DNA from 3 places in the Fictibacillus halophilus genome. Region 3 is predicted to be linked to each of the others. Evidence: riboswitches for the same ligand, from Rfam matches in the RefSeq annotation. Region 3 holds a riboswitch; each other region holds the start of a gene.

Region 1 (3,280 bases), 990 kb from region 3:
ATTGCGGTCACAGTGATTCCTGACACAAGAGCAGGTGTGCTTTCTGGGATAAGAACTTTAAATATAATCTGAGCATTTGTAGCACCCATCGATTTTGCCGCTTCGATTACCCCTTTATTAATCTCTCTCAAAGCAATCTCAACCATACGTGCATAAAATGGTGCCGCACCTACGATTAGAGCAGGTAGTGCTGCTTCAGCTCCAAGCATCGTTCCTACGATTAAGCGTGTAAATGGAATCAATAAAATGATTAAGATAATAAAAGGAATCGATCGAAATACGTTAACGATTATGGCAATTACACTATTTAAAAACTTATTTCCCCACAAGTTTCCAGGAGAAGTTAAAAATAACGCTAATCCAAGGGCAAGCCCTAGAAAAAATGTAATGACCACTGAGATAGCAGACATATATAATGTTTCATTTGTCGCTTCTAATAGAACATCCCATTGAACATTCGGGAACCATGTACTAAGCATTATGAATCACCTCTACTTCAACCTGCACACTGTTTAAAAACTCCATAGCACGAGCTAGTGCAGATTCTGTACCTTTAATCTGAATAAACAACGTCCCATAAGGTCCATTCTGAGTTTGTGTAATCTTTCCTTGTAGAATATTAACGTCCACTTCATACTTACGAATCAGTTCCGTAATTAATGGCTGCCCAGCTCGTCCACCGATAAAAGTAAGTTGAACGATTCGACCTTCAGGGAACTCGGAAATGAACTGTTTAATCGTATCTACCGTTTCTTCAGGTTCTGTTACTTGTTTCACAAAATCCTTCGTGATTGGTTCTGTCGGGTTTTTAAAGACATTTAAAACATCGCCTTCTTCTACTACTCTCCCCTGTTCCATTACAGCTACACGGTGACAAATCTTTCTGATCACATGCATCTCATGTGTAATAAGAACGATTGTCAGATTTAACTTTTGATTGATTTCCACAAGCAGATCAAGAATGCTGTCGGTTGTTTTAGGATCTAGTGCTGAAGTTGCTTCATCACATAAAAGTACTTTTGGCTCATTAGCAAGAGCACGCGCGATACCTACACGCTGCTTTTGTCCACCACTTAGTTGTGATGGGTAGGACCCGCCACGACCTTCCAAACCAACTAGGTCGATCAGCTCATCAACACGCTGCTTGATCTTAGCTTTTGGATAACCGGCAATTTCAAGAGGAAAAGCAATGTTTTCTCGTACTGTACGGGACCATAATAAGTTAAAGTGCTGAAAGATCATGGAGATTTCTTGTCTTGCTTCTCTTAACTTCTTCGATGACAGCTCGGACATGTTTTTGCCACCAATCGTAACCGTACCGCTAGTCGGACGCTCTAGCATGTTAAGGATTCGGATCAGTGTACTTTTACCTGCACCACTATAGCCGATGATTCCGTATATCTCTCCTTGCTTTATGTTTAAATCTACCGTATCAACAGCCTTTACTTCGCCATCTTTGGTTTGAAAGACTTTACGGACTGACTGTAAATTAATCAAGATTCTTACCTCATTTCTTATCTAAATATTGACTCATGTAGAAACGGTGCATTTGTTTGCTTAGGTGTTCCCCTCATTGATAAGTTGGTTGTAGTGGAAGGTGCGAGACTCCTACGGGATAAGCGGGACAGGTGAGACTCTTAACAGCGCATAGCGCTAAGAGGCTCACCGCACGCCCCGTGGAAAGCGAGCATCCTGTAACGGAAAATCAACTACTCCCAAGAGCTTCAACGTAAAACGAAAACAGCCAAACAAAAAAATGCCTCTCTGCTTCAATATGAGCAGAAAGGCATATTATATTCTATGCACGTTCTCCTCATCTCCCAAGACTACTTAAAGTCTTGCAGGAATTGGCACCTTTCTAGTTCATCATTCATAAGAATGCAATGATCTAGCGGTTGCCGGGTTTCATAGGGCCAGTCCCTCCACCTCTCGTGATAAGTAAAAAAGTGTTACTTTATTAAATTAAAGCGATACATATTTGAATCACTGTGAAGAATATTATCATCCTTGTCGATTCGTGTCAAATATTTTTAGCAGTTCGAACTAATACACCAGCAGAGATCTCTTCCCAATGTGAACTCAAGTAAAAGATCGCTTCCCATTTTAAGCGTTGTCTGAGCGTACCTTGAAACTCAATCATCTCTTGTCTCAATAATGTACTCAGCTTCATTTTACCCTCAAGCAACATAGATAGATATTTCGGATTCCCTGTAAATGTGACGGTTCGGTTCCGCTCTCCCTCTCTGTAATCAATCTTAAGTGTAGTCTCATCCTTACATTTAAAACTAGGCTTTACCGGAATATTATAAAGAGAAAGATACGGACTTTTTGCTATTTGGCTTTCAAAGTAACGGATATCCAACATTAAAAATCCCCCCGAATTGGTTGTTACTTCACCGATTCTAGAGGAATATTCATATACCTTTATAAACCCTTCGACAGCAGCAAGGAATCGTAATTGGTATTACGACACGTTATTTCATAATTAGTGTTTATGTTTCTTTTCTTGCTTCTCATGTTCACTTTTAGAATATCTTTGATCATCTCTATGATGTCTGTCATCATCCCATTGCTGTCTCTTATCGTCTTTCTTACGATCGCTTCCGTTATTTCGCTTGTTGTGATTTTTATCCTGCTGTTTATTTTCTATTCTAAGCTCTTTTGGTTGATAATCATCCTTATCCTGTTTTGAAGATCTGACAGGTTCTTTCGTCATTTTAGGTTCTATACTTTTTTCTTTTTGTTGCTTAGGCTCTTTTTTGTTATTAGACTTACTTCTTATTTCGCGCTCTTTCCTATCCCGTTTTTCATTCGTATTTTTTTTAGGCTTTACAAGGTTTTCTTGTGGCTTTTTAACCGAACGCTGGTTAATTTCTTTTTTCTCACCATTATTAACAGGCTTTACTTTGACTTCATGTGGTGCAGCCTTTATTTTACGAGGGTGTGGAACGGATTTAATATCTTTAGAAGAAGTGGCATTCACTTTAAGTTCTTGAAACTTCACTTCTTTAATTTTTTCTTCTTTAAGGTGTTTATCGTTCTTGGTTGCTTCCTGGAATGCTGAGTATTTACCTGAAGATACACCTAATTGTTTGGCTTTATTTCGAACTTCTTCGTTCGTTTCAGAAACAGTAATTGCAACAGGATATTGGACGACTGCTTTTTTCACAATAGAATTCAGCGCCTGATCTAATTCCTGCTTCGTTTTCTTATCACTCGATTTATCGGATACTGTTGTAATCAGCATAGATTGATTCTCTTCCATATATCCTTCTGTCTG
Region 2 (3,280 bases), 670 kb from region 3:
AGGATGGTGCTGTTCAACCGCTTCACGAATTTTATTTTCAATGTGTTCATAATTTTTTTCAGGTTTGCCATATTGAATGTCAACTTGAATGCAGGCAATTTTCATGATTGTACCCTCCAGATTGTAAAAAAAGTCTTTACAGAATTTATTTAAGCGTATAACATAACTGATTAGAATTTCAAGAACATTCAAATTAGACTGGAAGTGATCGTCGTGAAACGTTTTGAGCAGGCAGAAGTGATGGGGAAACTGCCAGAGCAATTTTTCGCCAAGCTTGTAAAAAAAGTATCTCACTATGTGGAGCAAGGCTATGACGTTATTAATCTAGGACAAGGAAATCCCGATCAACCCACTCCGCAGCATATTGTAGATGCGTTAAAAGAGGGAGCAGATCGAGCTGATTTCCATAAGTATTCACCGTTTCGCGGACATGGATTTTTGAAGCAGGCAGCAGCCGATTTTTATAAACGAGAATATGGTGTGACACTTGATCCCGAGAAAGAAGTAGCGATACTCTTTGGAGGGAAAGTGGGCTTAGTAGAGTTATCACAATGTTATTTAAACCAAGGTGATGTTGCACTCGTTCCAGATCCGGGATACCCGGATTATTGGTCAGGTGTTGCAATGGCCGGTGCTAAGATGGAGACAATGCCCTTAAGAAAAGAAAATGATTTTCTGCCGAAGTATGATGAATTACCTGAAACGGTATTGAACAAAGCCAAGCTTATGTTCTTAAACTATCCGAACAACCCAACTGCCGGTGTTGCAACTGAATCATTTTTTAAAGAGACAGTAGAGCTCGCTAACAAACATGATATTCTTGTGTGTCATGATTTTGCTTATGGTGCTATCGGATTTGATGGACAAAAGCCGGTTAGTTTTCTACAGGTAGAAGGAGCAAAGGACGTAGGAATAGAAATCTATACCCTTTCCAAAACGTATAACATGGCAGGATGGCGCGTTGGTTTCGCGGTTGGAAATGAATCTGTCATTGAATCTATTAACCTTCTTCAAGATCATTTTTATGTAAGCTTGTTTGGAGCGGTCCAGCATGCTGCGGCTGAGGCATTGAACGGATCACAGCAATGTGTGGATGAACTGGTAGATACATATGAAAGTCGTCGAAATGCATTCATCGGACGTTTGAATGAAAACGGATGGAACGTGGAATCGCCAAAAGGTTCATTCTTCTGTTGGCTGCCTGTACCTGAAGGGTATACATCTGAAACGTTCGCCGACTATTTGCTTGAGAAAGCACATGTCGTCGTCGCACCAGGAATCGGATTTGGAAGTGAAGGCGATCGATATGTACGTGCCGGTCTATTAACGTCTGAAGAACGTTTGATCGAGGCTGCTGATCGAATTACTAAATTATTTTAGAAGTTTTATTTAATTCTTTATCCTCTTTGATTAGTTGAAAGCGAGTATCTGGAACGGAGATCAACATCTTTCAAAAACTTTAAAGCTTACTAATAGGATATTAAAGGTTTTGGTTGACAGATCCTTCATACCCTGTCATAATCACAATTAAAATTATATTCTAACAATTTGCACTCTTATTAAGAGCAGGTGGAGGGACTAGCCCGATGAAACCCGGCAACCATTCGGTTAACTATGATTAGCTGAAAACGGTGCTAATTCTTGCAGTCGAGCGTTTGGCTGAGAGATAAGAGGAAGCGGAACTGTCAATATGAAGACACCCCTTCCTCGTGAAGGGGTTTTTTGCGTTTTTGAAAGGAGAACTACAAACATGAGTAAAATTACAGCAACGTATTTAGTACATGATAAAAAAGAAAACCTACAAAAAAAAGCCGAAGGAATCGCGCTCGGACTTACTGTAGGTTCATGGACAGATCTTCCTCAACTTGAGCAAGAACAGCTAAAAAAACATAAAGGTAATGTGGAAGAAGTGATCGAACTTCCTGAAGATCCACGTGCTGATCAATTTTTAGGAAGTCATAGAACACGAGGCTTGCTTAAGATTTCCTACCCATCAGCGAACTTTTCAAATGATCTTCCAGCTATTCTAACTACAGTTTTTGGTAAACTTTCGTTAGATGGTGAGATCAAGCTCGTAGATTTAGAGTTTGATAGAGATTTAGAACAACATTTTCCCGGACCAAAGTTTGGAATAACAGGAATTCGAGATATCATAGGTGTCCATAACCGCCCACTTGTTATGAGTATTTTTAAAGGGGTACTTGGAAAAGATCTATCATTCTTCAAGCAACAATTATATGAGCAGGCTTTAGGTGGGGTAGATCTTGTGAAAGATGATGAAATTCTTTTTGAGAATCCACTTACTCCTTTTGAAGAAAGAGTAAAAATTGCTAAAGAAGTCTTAAAGTCCGTTCATGAACAAACAGGTGAAAAGACGCTTTACGCAGTAAACCTGACAGGCAGAACGAGTGAACTTCGAGATAAAGCCCGGCGCGCAGCAGAATTAGGAGCTAATGCATTACTATTTAACGTTTTGTCCTACGGGCCAGATGTATTGCAAGAATTGGCAGAGGATAAAGAGATTCCGCTTCCAATCATGGCACATCCTGCATTATCCGGAGCTATAGGATCATCGTCTCTCTACGGAATTGGTTACTCCGTATTATTAGGCAAACTGCTTCGTTATGCAGGAGCAGATCTTGTGTTGTTCCCATCACCATATGGAAGCGTAGCACTTGATCGTAATGAAACGTTAAGCATTGCAGAGTCATTAACTACAGATCGCATCTCTTTAAACAAGTCGTTTCCAGTGCCGTCGGCTGGTATCCACCCCGGTTTAACACCGGTTCTATTCAATGACTTCGGATTGGACAGTGTTATAAACGCGGGTGGGGGAATACATGGTCATCCAGATGGCGCTGCAGGGGGAGCACGTGCTTTCCGTCAAGCGATAGATGCAGTCGTTAAAGGGAAGGACTTTGAGAGTTTTGCTGAAAAACATACAGAACTACAAAAAGCATTAGAGCTTTGGGGTGGGGTGCCAGTAAAATGAAAACCCAACAACAATCGGTAATCTTTTGTGATTTTGATGGGACTGTTACTGAAAAAGACAACATCGTCGCAATCATGGAAGAATTTTCACCTGAGGGCTGGCAACCGATCGTTAATGATATCTTGAATGAAACAATCTCGATACGTGAAGGAGTCGGGAAAATGTTTTCCAGAATTTCTTCAGATAAAAAACAAGAGATCGTTGAATTCGTTTTAACACGTTCTAAGATCAGAGATGGGTTCCAGGAATTCATTCAATTTACTCAAAGTGAAGGTATCCCCTTGTATA
Region 3 (3,280 bases):
AACCATCCATATATGAGAAAAGCTGCCTAGATGAGTGGATTCACCCATCTAGGCAGCTGATTATTCTTTACTCTTTAACAGCTAGAACTGAACCTTTGTATTCTTTATCAATAAAATCAGTAATCTCTTTCGAGTGAAGTACTTCTATCAACGTTTTAATAGATTTCTTCTCTTTGTCACCTTCACGCACTGTGATGATATTTGCGAATGGTGATTCAGATCCTTCCAAGGCGATTGAATCTTTCTTAGGGTTCAAATCTGCATCGATTGCGAAGTTAGTGTTGATAACAATCGCATCGCCTTCATCGTTTTCATATGCCTTTGTTAATAGTCCTGGATCGATGTCTGCCACAAACTCTAGTTTTCTCGGATTTTCTACAATATCACTTATTTGTGCTTCATAGCCTTTTCCTTCTTTTAGTTTGATTAGACCTTCTGCTTCAAAGATTGAAAGGATACGACCGTGCTCAGCAACTGAGTTACTTAAGATTACTTTCCCGCCATCTGGAATGTCTTTTAGTGATTTATGTCTCTTTGAATAAACACCCATCGGCTCGAGGTGAACCGCACCAGCATTTTCAAACTTGTATTTTGGGTTATCTTTTACTTGCTGTGTTAAATATGGAATGTGCTGAAAATAGTTTGCATCAATTTCTTTTTCATAAAGCGACTTGTTCGGTAAGATATAGTCTTGGAATTTTACTATTTCTAAATCAATTCCCTTTTCCTTCAAAAGCGGCTTCGCTTCTTCTAAAATTTCAGCATGCGGTACGTTAGATGCTCCCACTACAAGCTTTTCTGTTTTTTCTCCACCACTTGTCGATGAGCCACACGCAGCTAATACGAATACTGCCAAACTTGCGAGTAAAACTTGAACGATCCTTTTCATGTTTCGATCCCCTATCCCCTAATTTCTAAATTTTTCTTTGTTAAGAATTCTTATATAAAGTTTCGGCATGCAAAAAGCCTCCTGTGCTCATGAAAGAGACAGAAGGCTTCTCGAAAAAATCCGATTTTCCTCTCATCTCTCAGTGTGACCACTGTTAGATTTAGCACCGTTTTCACATTGATACTAAGTACAATGTAAATGGTTGCCGGGTTTCATAGGGCTAATTCCCTCCACCTGCTCTTAATAAGAGTATTCCTATCAAATTACTTTGTATTATTACAGATATCTCGATTAATGTCAAACACTTTTTTTCAAACTATTCTGAACCGAAGTAGTAACAAATTTTAATAACCAATCAGAAGTAGTAGTGATGAGCTGGTCAAAATGCCTGATAGAAGAATACGTATGATTTGCATCTTCTATAAGTATCATTTCACTGACACCTTCATTTCGCTTATTTGATTCTTCATAATAGTCCTTACAATAACTTGAAGAAATAACTTGATCACCTGTTCCATGAATGAACAGCGCGTTCCCACTAAACTGCTTGATGTCTTCTAATGGTGAATAAGCTTGAAGAGAAAGTAAAAATTCTTCCGTTATGGTATAACCTAAATGATCAATTACGGGATGCTCGCCGTTGTAGCCAACTATTTCTTTAATTTCTTCAAATGGATTTCCTACAGCAGACCATGTGATCACATTATTAATTCTTTCATCATCTGCTGCAGTGCATACCGCAACAGCACCGCCTAAACTATGACCGATTAGCGTTATTGCGTTTTGATCAATGTTAGGTAGTTTTCTTCCATATGAAATCACTTCCTTTGTCTGATCAATAAAACAAGCGAACTCATTTTCTCCATATTCCCCTTCACTCTCACCGCATCCAGCATAATCAAACCTCAATACAGCAAACCCAAGTTCAACGAGTGCCTGAGCTGTTTTAACAAACAGGCGGTCTACTCCAATCCGTGTACTCGTAAAACCGTGGCAAATAATGATTAACGGTAACTTCTTTTCACCTACTCCATTTTCATGAGGGAAATGAATGGTGTGAGCCAATTTTCTATCCTTCCACCATATACAATCCGATGTAACCATATTACCCACTCCTTTTCTATTTATTGAGATAGCTGTCATTGTAATTACCCATTGATATCAACACAAAAAAACCATGTTCAATTAGAGAACACGGTTTCATACATACAATCCGTTCGTTCTCTCATCTCTCAGCAAAAACTGCTGTTAGATTTAGCACCGTTTCGGTCAAAACAAAGTTTATGTTTCGCCGATGGTTGCCGGGCTTCATTGGGCTAAGTCCCTCCGCCTGCTCTTAATAAGAGTTAGATTATTAATTTAAGGATAATCATAGGCTACTTGCTAATTGATGTCAATGAAAATAACGAGTCCTAATCAGAATTCCCTACAGAATATTATTAAGTGACGAGGAAATGCTAAAAAAAATGTAATATTACATGACGGAATAAAGAACGGGTGATCTCAATGAGATTTTTTAAGAAAAAAAAACAACCAGAATCAAAATCCAACCATACAAAAGGTACATTGACATTCCCTGAACTAATGAAAAAGCTAACGGCTTCAGCTGACTTTTCTACTGTTAAGCAATCATCTCTCAGTACATTCTATATCTCGTACTATAAAACCCTTGTAAACCCTGAATTTGTACATCGTGATTTATTACCATATATAACAGAAAAACCTCTAAAAAGCTTAGATGATATTCAAAAGCATCTGCCGTTAGATGGAATGGTAAAAACGAATGAGATCCATGACATTGCTAACAAAGTGACAGAAGGCTATATTCTTATTCAAATGAATAAGGAAGATGCAGAAGGTTTGTTGGTTCCTAGTTTATCTACCGAAAACAGACAGATTTCAATCCCAGAAACTGAATTCAGCGTAGTAGGACCAAAAGAAGCATTTGTTGAATCACTCGATACGAATTTAAACCTTATTCGTAAAAGATTACCCATTCCTGAATTTACGGTTAAGGAAGTAAGAGTTGGCAAACTCTCAAAAACAAGGGTAGCGATCATTTATATCGAGGGAATTGCTGATGAAGAAAATGTGAACACGGCAATACAGCGTGTTAATGATATCGAATATGACCATGTTGTAGACAGTTCTTATATCAATCAAATGATATCTGACAATGAGAACTCTCCTTTCCCCCAGCTAATAGATACAGAGCGGCCAGACCGAGTAGCAAGTGTGTTATCCGAAGGTAAAGTAGCGATTATGGCTGACGGATCTCCACATGCGTTGACTGGTCCAACTACCATCGTAGAGTTCTTTTCGGCATTTGAGGATTATTTTTTGAATTGGATTCTCGCTTCCGTCTTTCGTTTGATCAGATTGATGGCTGTT

Evidence for each region. Region 3 has a riboswitch for S-adenosylmethionine ahead of I5J82_RS07750 (alpha/beta hydrolase). Riboswitches for the same ligand answer to the same signal wherever they lie in the genome.
Region 1: it holds a riboswitch for S-adenosylmethionine, as region 3 does, so the genes downstream of both, I5J82_RS12965 (methionine ABC transporter ATP-binding protein) here and I5J82_RS07750 (alpha/beta hydrolase) in region 3, are expected to answer to the same signal.
Region 2: it holds a riboswitch for S-adenosylmethionine, as region 3 does, so the genes downstream of both, I5J82_RS04360 (2,3-diketo-5-methylthiopentyl-1-phosphate enolase) here and I5J82_RS07750 (alpha/beta hydrolase) in region 3, are expected to answer to the same signal.

The regions. Positions count from the first base shown of each region.
Region 1 is NZ_JAEACF010000001.1:2,488,177-2,491,456, forward strand. Features, by position in the region: gene I5J82_RS12960 (methionine ABC transporter permease) at 1-479, opposite strand, end outside; gene I5J82_RS12965 (methionine ABC transporter ATP-binding protein) at 472-1,497, opposite strand; SAM riboswitch class I at 1,811-1,941, opposite strand; gene I5J82_RS12970 (hypothetical protein) at 2,021-2,365, opposite strand; gene I5J82_RS12975 (anti-sigma-I factor RsgI family protein) at 2,486-3,280, opposite strand, start outside.
Region 2 is NZ_JAEACF010000001.1:824,437-827,716, forward strand. Features, by position in the region: gene I5J82_RS04350 (carbon-nitrogen family hydrolase) at 1-192, opposite strand, end outside; gene I5J82_RS04355 (pyridoxal phosphate-dependent aminotransferase) at 214-1,380, shown strand; SAM riboswitch class I at 1,554-1,673, shown strand; gene I5J82_RS04360 (2,3-diketo-5-methylthiopentyl-1-phosphate enolase) at 1,751-2,992, shown strand; gene I5J82_RS04365 (2-hydroxy-3-keto-5-methylthiopentenyl-1-phosphate phosphatase) at 2,989-3,280, shown strand, end outside.
Region 3 is NZ_JAEACF010000001.1:1,495,624-1,498,903, forward strand. Features, by position in the region: gene I5J82_RS07745 (MetQ/NlpA family ABC transporter substrate-binding protein) at 68-889, opposite strand; SAM riboswitch class I at 1,019-1,139, opposite strand; gene I5J82_RS07750 (alpha/beta hydrolase) at 1,187-1,993, opposite strand; SAM riboswitch class I at 2,112-2,235, opposite strand; gene I5J82_RS07755 (spore germination protein) at 2,396-3,280, shown strand, end outside.